3 regions of the Streptomyces asiaticus genome follow, and region 1 is predicted to be linked to each of the others. Evidence: riboswitches for the same ligand, from Rfam matches in the RefSeq annotation. Region 1 holds a riboswitch; each other region holds the start of a gene.
What was found. A riboswitch is a leader RNA that binds a small molecule or an ion and turns the genes downstream of it on or off. The one in region 1 is predicted to bind S-adenosylmethionine.
Positions count from the first base shown of each region.

Region 1 (3,268 bases):
ACTGATCTCCCGGTAACCCTTCAGCGACCGGTTTCTTCATACAGCTACGCCACAGACCAGGGCCCCGGCCCGGACCGCACGGTCCGGCCGGGGCCCCGGCCGTGCGGCCGATAGGCTTGCGACGGGCCGCTGAAGTGCGCGGACCCCTTCCCTGCCCACCCCCACGGATCCAGGAGCGGACCATGGACGTTGTGACCCCCGCCGGAGGCGACAGCACCGCGACGGCCCGCACCTGGCCGGACGTACTGAGCTCGCTGATCGCCGGCCGGGACCTCGACGCCGAGGACACCGCCTGGGCCATGGACCGGATCATGCGGGGCGAGGCCACCGACGCCCAGATCGCCGGTTTCGCGATCGCGCTGCGCGCCAAGGGCGAGACGGTCTCCGAGGTGGTCGGTCTGGTGCGCGCCATGTACGAGCACGCCCGGGTGATCGAGGTGCCCGGGGCGACCGTGGACATCGTGGGCACCGGCGGCGACCGCGCCAAGACCGTCAACATCTCCACCATGTCCGCGCTGGTCGTCGCCGGTACCGGCGCGCGGGTGGTCAAGCACGGCAACCGTGCCGCGTCCTCCGCCAGCGGCGCCTCCGACGTGCTGGAGAAGCTCGGCGTCAATCTGGATATCACCCCCGAGCGGGTGGTCGAGGTCGCCGAGGAGGCGGGGATCACCTTCTGCTTCGCGGTGAAGTTCCACCCGTCGCTGCGGCATGTCGCCTCGGCCCGCCGCGAGCTGGGCGTCGCCACCCCGTTCAACCTGCTCGGCCCGCTGACCAACCCGGCGAAGGTCACCTCCCAGGCGACCGGGGTCGCCGACGCCCGTATGGCGCCCATCATCGCCGGGGTGCTGGCCGAGCGCGGATCCTCCGCGCTGGTCGTCCGGGGCGACGACGGGCTGGACGAGCTCACGGTGACCACGACCTCCCAGGTGTGGGAGGTCCGGGACGGCGCCGTGCGCCAGGAGACCTTCGACCCCCGGGACGTGGGCGTCGAGCGGGCCCCCGTGGAGGCCCTGCGGGGCGCGGATGCCTCGTACAACGCCGATGTGGCCCGCCGGCTGCTGGCGGGCGAGCGGGGCCCGGTCCGGGACGCGGTGCTGCTGAACTCGGCGGCGGCGCTGGTGGCGCTCGAGCGGGAGCCGGGGGACAAGCCGCTGACGGACCGGATCGGGGCGGGCGTGGCGCGGGCCGCCGAGTCGATCGACTCGGGCGCGGCGCGTGACGTCCTGGAGCGATGGGTCCGGGCCACCCACGCGTAGTGGGGCCCGGCGGGCCCTGGCGCCTGCGGCGGGCTGCTTTCCCCTCCCCGCCCCTTCCCACAACTGGGGCTCCGCCCCAGACCCCGGATCGGGGCTCTGCCTCTGTTTGCGCGGGTCCCTACGGCGCTCATGTCCTGTCCGGGATGCGGACAGGACATGAGCGCCGGCGTCTGACATGGCATACTCCTGCCCAGGTCACGAGCGACAGCGACTACGGCCCCGGCCCGCTGTCCGGCAACCCTCCGTCCGTGGCGGGGTGCCCCGGGTGATGACCAGGCCGCCAGGCAGCGAGGCCGGCGGCAAGCGCGGACCCCTCGCACTAGGGGTCCTGGTGGTCGAGGGAGTTCTTCCGTGATGCAGCGAATGCGCTAGGGCCGAGCGGCCCGTCTCTCCTCAATGTGCTCCGCGCGGTACAGCCGTGCGTCGAGCGATTTTCCGCGCCCTTACGGCCGGCCCGCCGCCGCCGTTTCCGTGCGCGTCACGCATTCCTCCGACCCCTTCGGGAGACCTCGCCATGTCCGCGCGCCCTGCTGCCACCGCCTCCGCACCTGCTTCCGTCTCCGCACCCGCTTCCGCCTCCGCACCTGCTTCCGTCTCCGCTGCCGCCGCCTGTGAGCCGCTGCCCGTGCTGGGCAGCGATGTCCTGGTGCCCCTGGTCACCGGCGGTGAGGTGACCTACGCGGCGCTCGACTACGCCGCCAGCGCCCCCGCGCTGCGGCGGGTCTGGGACGACATCGCCGCCTACGCGCCGTACTACGGCAGCGTGCACCGCGGGGCGGGCTACCTCTCGCAGCTGTCCACCGACCTCTTCGAGAACAGCCGTAAGGATGTCGCCGCCTTCCTGGGCTGCCGCGAGGACGACCAGGTCGTCTTCACCCGCTCCACCACCGATTCGCTCAATCTCCTGGCCGCCGTGGCGCCCCGGGGCACCGAGGTCTTCGTCTTCGAGACCGAGCACCACGCCTCGCTGCTGCCGTGGGAGCAGCGGGAAGACGTCACCGTCCGCTACCTCAGCGCCCCGCGCTCCCCGCGGCAGGCGGTGGAGACGCTGGAGAAGGCGCTCGCGGGGCGCGCCGGGGGCCCGGCGCTGGTGTGCGTGACCGGCGCGTCCAATGTGACGGGTGAGCTGTGGCCGGTGCGGGAGCTGGCCGCGGCCGCGCACGCCCACGGCGCCCGTATCGTCCTGGACGCCGCACAGCTGGCCCCGCACCACCCCGTGGACATCGCCGAGGCGGACATCGACTGGGTGGCCTTCTCCGGGCACAAGCTGTACGCGCCCTTCGGGGCCGGGGTGCTGGCCGGGCGGGCGGACTGGCTGCGGGAGGCCCGGCCGTATCTGGCGGGCGGCGGCGCCAGCCGTAAGGTCACGCGCAAGGAGGACGGCGGCGTCGACGTCGAGTGGCACACCACCGCCGCCCGGCACGAGGCGGGCTCGCCGAACGTCATCGGGGTCTACGCGATCGCGTCGGCGTGCAAGGCGCTGACCGAGGCCGGTTTCGAGGGCCTGGTCGCCCGTGAGCGGCAGCTGATCGAGAAGGTGCGGGCCGGGCTGGCCGAGGTGCCCGAGGTACGGGTGCTCTCGCTGTTCGGCGACGACGCGCCCCGGGTCGGTGTGCTGTCGTTCGTGGTGGAGGGCTGGAACAGCTCCCACTTCGCGGCGGCGCTCTCCGCGGAGTACGGCATCGGCGTGCGCGACGGTCTGTTCTGCGCCCATCCGCTGGTCCGCACCCTGCTGGACAGCGAGCCCGACGAGCCGGGCGAGTGCGGCGCGCCCGAGGCCGCGCCGGGGGAGCGGTCGCTGAACGCGATCCGGGTCAGCTTCGGGGCGGGCACCCCGGACGAGCATGTGGAGCGGTTCGTGGGCGCCGTGAAGGAGCTGGTGCGCGACGGCGCCCGGTGGAGCTACCGCACGGAGGACGGCCGCTGCGTCCCGGACCGCGGCTGAGGCCCAACGGGCCTCGTGGGGCCTTGGGCCCCTGGGCCCCCTGGGCCCCCTGGGCCCCCTGGGCCCC
Region 1 is NZ_JAGSHX010000006.1:6,674,409-6,677,676, forward strand. It holds gene qcrB (cytochrome bc1 complex cytochrome b subunit) at 1-5, shown strand, start outside; gene trpD (anthranilate phosphoribosyltransferase) at 183-1,256, shown strand; SAM riboswitch class IV at 1,450-1,568, shown strand; gene KHP12_RS36275 (aminotransferase class V-fold PLP-dependent enzyme) at 1,771-3,201, shown strand.

Region 2 (3,268 bases), 6.3 Mb from region 1:
AGGACATCGGCGATCCCGAGCTGGCCGCGCGCTCCGCCGCCCAGCGCCGGGTGCTGCTCTCCCGCGACCGGGGGCTGCTGCGCCGTCGCGAGCTGTGGGCCGGGGCGTACGTCTACAGCGACCGCCCCGATGAGCAGCTGCGCGACGTCCTCGGCCGGTTCACCCCGAGCCTGGCACCCTGGACCCGCTGCACCGCCTGCAACGGGCCACTGGAGGACGCCGACAAGGAGACGGTCCGGGAGCGGCTCCAGCGCGGCACCCGGCGCACCTACGACGTCTTCGCGCGCTGCACGGTCTGTGAGCGGGTCTACTGGCGCGGCGCCCACCACGCCCGTCTGGAGGCCATCGTGGCCGGGGCGATGGGCGAGTTCGGCGACGCGCGGGCCGCGCTGTCCTGAGCGCCGGGCCGTGCGCCGCGCCGCCGAGCGGCGCCAACGGCCGCGGCGGGGGAGCACACTGGAAATCGTGTCCGCCCGCCTGACGCCGCACCGTGACGCCCCTCAGGACACCTCGACGTAGACTCAGGACACCTCGTCCTGGAGGGCCTCCGGAAGCGTGGTGTGGAACGCCGGATGGGCGTGCAGCCGCCGCACATAGGCGCGCAGCCGCCCATGGCGGGAGACCCGGTCGGCCGCGTCGGCGTCCAGGAGGGGCCGGTGCTCGGTGTCGAGTTGGACCAGGGCCACCCACAGGTCCACATCGGCGGCGGTCAGCTCCTCGCCCAGGGCGTACGGCGCGGCCGTCAGCCCGCGGTCGAGCCGGCCGAGGGCGGTCAGCAGCCGCTCCAGCGCCGCGTCCCGGCACTCCGCCTCGGCAGCCGTCCCGGCCTGCCGGGCGGCGTGGGTGATGTCCGCGTCGAGCAGGTCCCGGAGGGCGTCGATGTCCGTGGCGAGGGCCGCCGGGCGCAGCCGGGGGCGTCCGGTCCCGCTGTCGTCGCTGAGATGGCCGGCGAGGTCGCGCAGGATGTCGGGCGTGTGATTGCTGACGACACGTCCGGTCCAGCCGTCGCACAGCGCGGGCGCGTCCACCGGTCCGCTGTAGCGGTGCCAGGTGGCCTCGTAGGCCCCGCGCAGCGCGGCGTACGCCTCGGGGGTGTCCTCCGGGAGCCCGACGAGGGTGGTGGCCACGGTGTCCCGCAGCCCGAGCAGATCGAGGGTGATGGAGACGCGCAGTGAGAGCGGACAGCTCGCGGAGAGGTAGAGCCGATAGCGATGCGGCACCGGATAGAAGCCACCGGCGAGGTCGACGCCGATGCGGCTGCGGAAGCGGTGCGGAGGCGCGGGCGGGGCGATCCGGGGGCGGGGCGAGCAGGGGTCGGGGTCGAGAAGAGCGGCAGGACCTGAACTGACCGGAAACGTCTCGGACATGGCTCTCCAAGGCAGTGGCGGAAGCCCCGGCCACCGCCGGTCGAGGGCGGCGCCGGTGGCACGACGGAGGGGAAGCCCGCGCGGGGCACCCGCCGGGGCGGGGCCGGGACACACCCGACCCCGGCGCGCGGGGCCGCGCTCGGTGACCGTGTCGACTCGGGCCGACTCAGAGAGCTGGACTGGAGGCGCTACAGATGCGCAGCAGATCGATATGCAGCCGTCTGGTCAGGAGGCGGAGCCGGCGGAGCGGGGACAACGGACGGGAACGCCGGCGGACGCCGTCCCCGTGGCTGTCGGTCCTGGGCATCTCCACCGATCCCATCATCGGGGGCTCGCGAGGCAGCGAGACCGCGCTTGTCCCGTCCACGCCGACGGAACCTGGTCGTCACCCGGGGGCACCCCGTCGCGGGAGAAGGGTTGCCTGTCAACGAGCCGGGGCCGATGACCCACCTGAGCGGGGGTTCCGCACGGTGGGCGCTGACAATCGTGACCGTCCCTGACAGTGTCGTCGCGCTCCGCGAGGGCGTCAACCCATGCCGAAGCGGCCAACACCGGCCGACCGTACGGCGGATGTACGGCGCCGTGGCACAACGGGCTCAGAGGTGGTGCGAACGGCTCAGCGGAACGGCCGGTCCGCGCCGCCGGTGTCCCGCTCGATGAGGACCATGGCCGCGTCGTCCGTCAGCCGTCCCTCGGTGTGCCGGACCAGGGCGTGGCGCAGCCCGTCCAGGTACTCGGACGGGGTGGCGCAGTCCAGCGTCTCCATGGCCCGCTGCAGCGGAAAGAACTCGTCGTAGTCGTTGCGGGCCTCGATCACCCCGTCGGTGTGCAGCAACAGCCGGTCACCGGGCAGGAACGGAAAGGTCTCGACGCCGATCGCGGGAGGGCCGAGGAACTCCTCGAGGCCCAGCGGCGGCAGCGGGCGCGCCGGGTCCAGGGAGCGCACCTCGCCCTCGTGCATCACCAGGGGCGGCGGATGGCCGCGGTTGATCAGCCGCACCAGCGAATCGTCCGTCACCACCTGGGCGAGGAGCACGGTGACGAACTGCTCCTCGAGCTCCCGCGGATCCTGTAGCTGGGAGCGGTCCAGCAGCTCGTCCTCGCGCGCCAGCGCGGCCGCACAGCGGTGCATCACCTCGGCGAGGTCCTGCTCGTAGTGCACCGCCTCCCGGAAGGCGCCCACGACGGCCGCGGCGGACCGCACCGCGGCCAGCCCCTTTCCCCGCACATCGCCGACGATCAGCCGCACTCCGTAGCGGGTGCACATCGCCTCGTAGAGGTCCCCGCCGATCTGCGCACCGCGCTCGGCCGCCAGATAGACGCTGGCGGTGTTCACCACGCCCATCCGGGCGGGCAGCGGCCGCAGCACCACGTTCTGGGACACCTCGGCGATCCGGCGGACATGGGCCAGCTCGCGGTCCCGGCGCACCCGCACCGCGCAGGTCGCCACGCTCGCCACCGCCACCACCAGCAGGGCCAGCAGATTGGTGTACAGCTGCGGGGTGCCCCAGGCGTCGTTGTGGATGGCGGTGATCGCGCTGACCACGCCCGCCAGGACCGCCACCCCGCCGGTGCCGACCGGCCCCATGGTCACCGCCGCCAGCGCCGGCGCCGGGGAGAGCAGGGGGCCGGTGTAGAGGGTGTGCGCGGGGGAGAGCTCGATGCCGAGTACCGCCGCCAGGACCAGGAACGGCAGACACCGTGTGATCGCGAACAGCGTCTGGCTGCGACCGCTCACCCCCTGGGCGGCGCGAATGAATCGCATGATGAGGTACTTTATCCGATGAAGACCCCCGAACGGGGGCGCTCTCCGCAACGCGCGACGGAAGCCCCGGGCGTAGCCTGACGCTATGCCCGAGCTTCCGGACGTCGAGGGGTTCCGGCGGACGCTCGCCTCCTGC
Region 2 is NZ_JAGSHX010000006.1:342,096-345,363, reverse strand. It holds gene KHP12_RS08855 (Mut7-C RNAse domain-containing protein) at 1-398, shown strand, start outside; gene KHP12_RS08850 (glutathione S-transferase C-terminal domain-containing protein) at 522-1,367, opposite strand; SAM riboswitch class IV at 1,713-1,859, opposite strand; gene KHP12_RS08845 (PP2C family protein-serine/threonine phosphatase) at 1,984-3,132, opposite strand; gene KHP12_RS08840 (Fpg/Nei family DNA glycosylase) at 3,218-3,268, shown strand, end outside.
Region 2: it holds a riboswitch for S-adenosylmethionine, as region 1 does, so the genes downstream of both, KHP12_RS08850 (glutathione S-transferase C-terminal domain-containing protein) here and KHP12_RS36275 (aminotransferase class V-fold PLP-dependent enzyme) in region 1, are expected to answer to the same signal.

Region 3 (3,268 bases), 2.6 Mb from region 1:
ACGCGGCCCCGCGCAAACGTACGTACGGTTTCTTGCCCCGTAGGTGCTATTCCGGTTCCGGCCACGTAAGCGCCGAGGCGCCATCCCGCGCGGACGCCGAGCCGTGGACGCCGAGGCGCCACCCTCCGCGGACGCCGAGCCGCGGGCGCCGAGCCGTGGGCGACCAGCCGCCGTCACTCCGTGGGCGCCCAGCCGCGGCCCGGCGTCACGCCGCGCGCCGCGCCGTGTACTCCGGGACCTCGATCATCGGCGGCCGCTCCTCGGTGTCCACCGCCGTGGTGCGCGGCTCGAAGCCGTTCTCGCCCCGGTCGAACTGGGTCAGCCGCGGCCGCACCAAGTGGCCCCGGGCCAGCCGTAGCTGCGCGGTGCGGTAGATCGCGGCCGCCATCCGGCCGAGCGCCTGCCCGTCCTGGTGGCGGTGTTTGCGCACCCCGATGTCCACCTGGCCGAGCGCGTCGAGCCCCACCGTGTGCAGCGCGTCCACCAATAGCCCGAGCTCGACGCCGTAGCCGACTGGGAAGGGCAGCCGCTCCAGCAGCGAGCGGCGCGCCGCGTACTCGCCGCCCAGCGGCTGGACGAATCCGGCCAGCTGGGGCCAGTGCAGATTCAGCAGCGGGCGGGCGACCAGTTCGGTGACCCGGCCGCCCTGGCCCGCCATCTCGCCGAGCGGGCGGTCGTACATGCCCTTCACCAGGTGCAGCGTGGGGTCGGTCAGCAGCGGACCGATGATCCCCGAGACAAAGCGCGGTTCGAATTCCCGCAGGTCGGCGTCGATGAAGCAGACGATGTCGCCGCTGGTGGCCAGCAGGGACCGCCACAGCACCTCGCCCTTGCCGGGCAGCGCGGGCAGCCGGGGCAGCAGCGAGTCGCGGGGGACGACGGTGGCGCCCGCCGCCGCGGCGACCTCGGCGGTGCGGTCCGTGGAACCGGAGTCCAGCACCACCAGCTCATCCACCAGCGGCATCGCCTCGCCCATCAGCTCACGCCGGATCGTGTCGGCGATCTCGCCGACCGTGGCCTCCTCGTTCAGGGCGGGCAGGACCACGCTCACCGTCGTCGCCGCGGACCGCTTCGCGGCCAGCAGGCGATCCAGCGGACGGTCGTCGGCAGACCAGGAGCGGCGCTTCAGCCAGCGCTCCACCTCATCCAGCACCTGTGTGTCTCCCTGTTGTGGTCGCTGTGACCCATCTCGCGCATCGGACGGCTACCTCAACCATCCGGGCCTTCGGTTACAGTCTTGAACAACGCACATGGCCGTCGTATGTCGGGGTCGACCTCGACGTTTACCGACGTACTGACGACGCTGGTGCTGACAAACGCCCCGGGTCCGCCCGGTGCCATACCGCTCATCCAGAGGGGCAGAGGGAACGGCCCGTTGAAGCCCCGGCAACCCTCCAGCTGATCTCGCATTCCGCAGCGAGGCTCCCAGCTCGGGAAGGTGCCAATTCCGTCTCGTGGCGAAATGCGTCGCGAGGAAGATGAGGAGAAAGGGCCTCGCCATCCATGGCTGTGCAGTCAGTAGAAAGCTCAACGACCTCCTCCACCTCCGGTGCCTTCGGCCCCGCCGTCGCATTGTCCTGCCGGGAGTGCGGTGAGCGCTTCGAGCTGGGTCCGATCTTCGCGTGTGAGGCCTGTTTCGGGCCCCTCGAGGTCGCGTACGAGCTCCCGGCCGGCGACCCGGAGGGGCTGCGCCGGCAGATCGAGGCCGGTCCGAACAGCATCTGGCGCTATGCCCCGCTGCTGCCCGTCCCCGCGGACGTGGCGGATCTGCCGAGCCTGAACCCCGGCTTCACCCAGCTGGTCAAGGCCGACAACCTCGCCCGTGAGCTCGGCGTCACCGGTGAGCTGCACATCAAGGACGACTCCGGGAACCCGACCCACTCCTTCAAGGACCGGGTCGTCGCCATCGCCGTCCAGGCCGCCCGCACCTTCGGCTTCACCACCCTCTCCTGCTCCTCCACGGGCAACCTCGCCGGCGCGGTGGGCGCCGCGGCCGCCCGCGCGGGCTTCCGCTCCTGCGTCTTCATCCCGCACGACCTGGAGGCGGGCAAGGTAGTCATGGCCGCGGTCTACGGCGGTGAGCTGGTCGGCATCGAGGGCACCTACGACGACGTCAACCGTTTCTGCAGCGAGCTGATCGGCGACCCTGCGGGTGAGGGCTGGGGCTTCGTCAACGTCAATCTGCGGCCGTACTACGGCGAGGGCTCCAAGACCCTGGCGTACGAGATCTGCGAGCAGCTCGGCTGGCGGCTGCCGGACCAGATCGTCGTCCCGATCGCCTCCGGCTCCCAGCTCACCAAGATCGACAAGGGGCTGAAGGAGCTGATCGCGATCGGTCTGGTCGAGGACCGGCCCTACAAGATCTTCGGCGCCCAGGCCGAGGGCTGCTCCCCGGTCTCCGCCGCCTTCAAGGCCGGCCATGACGTCGTCCGGCCGCAGAAGCCGCGGACCATCGCCAAGTCGCTGGCCATCGGCAATCCCGCGGACGGCCCGTACGTCCTGGACATCGCCCGCCGTACGGGCGGCGCGGTGGAGGACGTGAACGACGAGCAGATCGTCGACGCCATCAAGCTGCTGGCCCGCACCGAGGGGATCTTCGCGGAGACCGCGGGCGGTGTGACCGTCGGCGTGACCAAGAAGCTGATCGAGGACGGTCTGCTCGACCCGTCCCTGACGACCGTCGTGCTCAACACCGGCGACGGCCTCAAGACCCTCGACGCGGTGGCCCCCACCACGGGTCCCTCCGCCATCATCCGCCCCACCCTTGACTCGTTCCGAGAGGCTGGCCTCGCATGAGCGTCAACGTCCGAATCCCGACCATCCTCCGCACCTACACCGGCGGTCAGGCCGAGGTCCCGGCCGAGGGCGCGACCCTCGCCGAGGTCCTGGCGGACCTGGAGAAGAACCACGCGGGCATCTCGGCGCGCGTCCTGGACGACACCGGCAAGCTCCGCCGCTTCGTGAACGTCTACGTCAACGACGACGACGTCCGCTTCGCCGACGGCCTGGCCACGGCGACCCCGGACGGCGCCGGGATCTCGATCATCCCGGCGGTCGCGGGCGGCTGCTGACCTCGCGCCCCCCTCCTCACCTTTGGCATCGCCCCGTCCGGGGACAACCGGACGGGGCGATTCCGTGTGTGGAATCGCGATACAGTTGCCCGGATTCCCCGACGGCTCCGGGGTCGGAGCCACATATGAGAACTCGTCAAGTTGTGCGTAAAGTGTGAGCGCGAATTGTCGGGTTGGTTCCTTGTGTCCGGCCCGGC
Region 3 is NZ_JAGSHX010000006.1:4,072,474-4,075,741, reverse strand. It holds gene KHP12_RS24565 (glucosyl-3-phosphoglycerate synthase) at 206-1,153, opposite strand; SAM riboswitch class I at 1,344-1,485, shown strand; gene thrC (threonine synthase) at 1,504-2,796, shown strand; gene KHP12_RS24555 (MoaD/ThiS family protein) at 2,793-3,071, shown strand.
Region 3: it holds a riboswitch for S-adenosylmethionine, as region 1 does, so the genes downstream of both, thrC (threonine synthase) here and KHP12_RS36275 (aminotransferase class V-fold PLP-dependent enzyme) in region 1, are expected to answer to the same signal.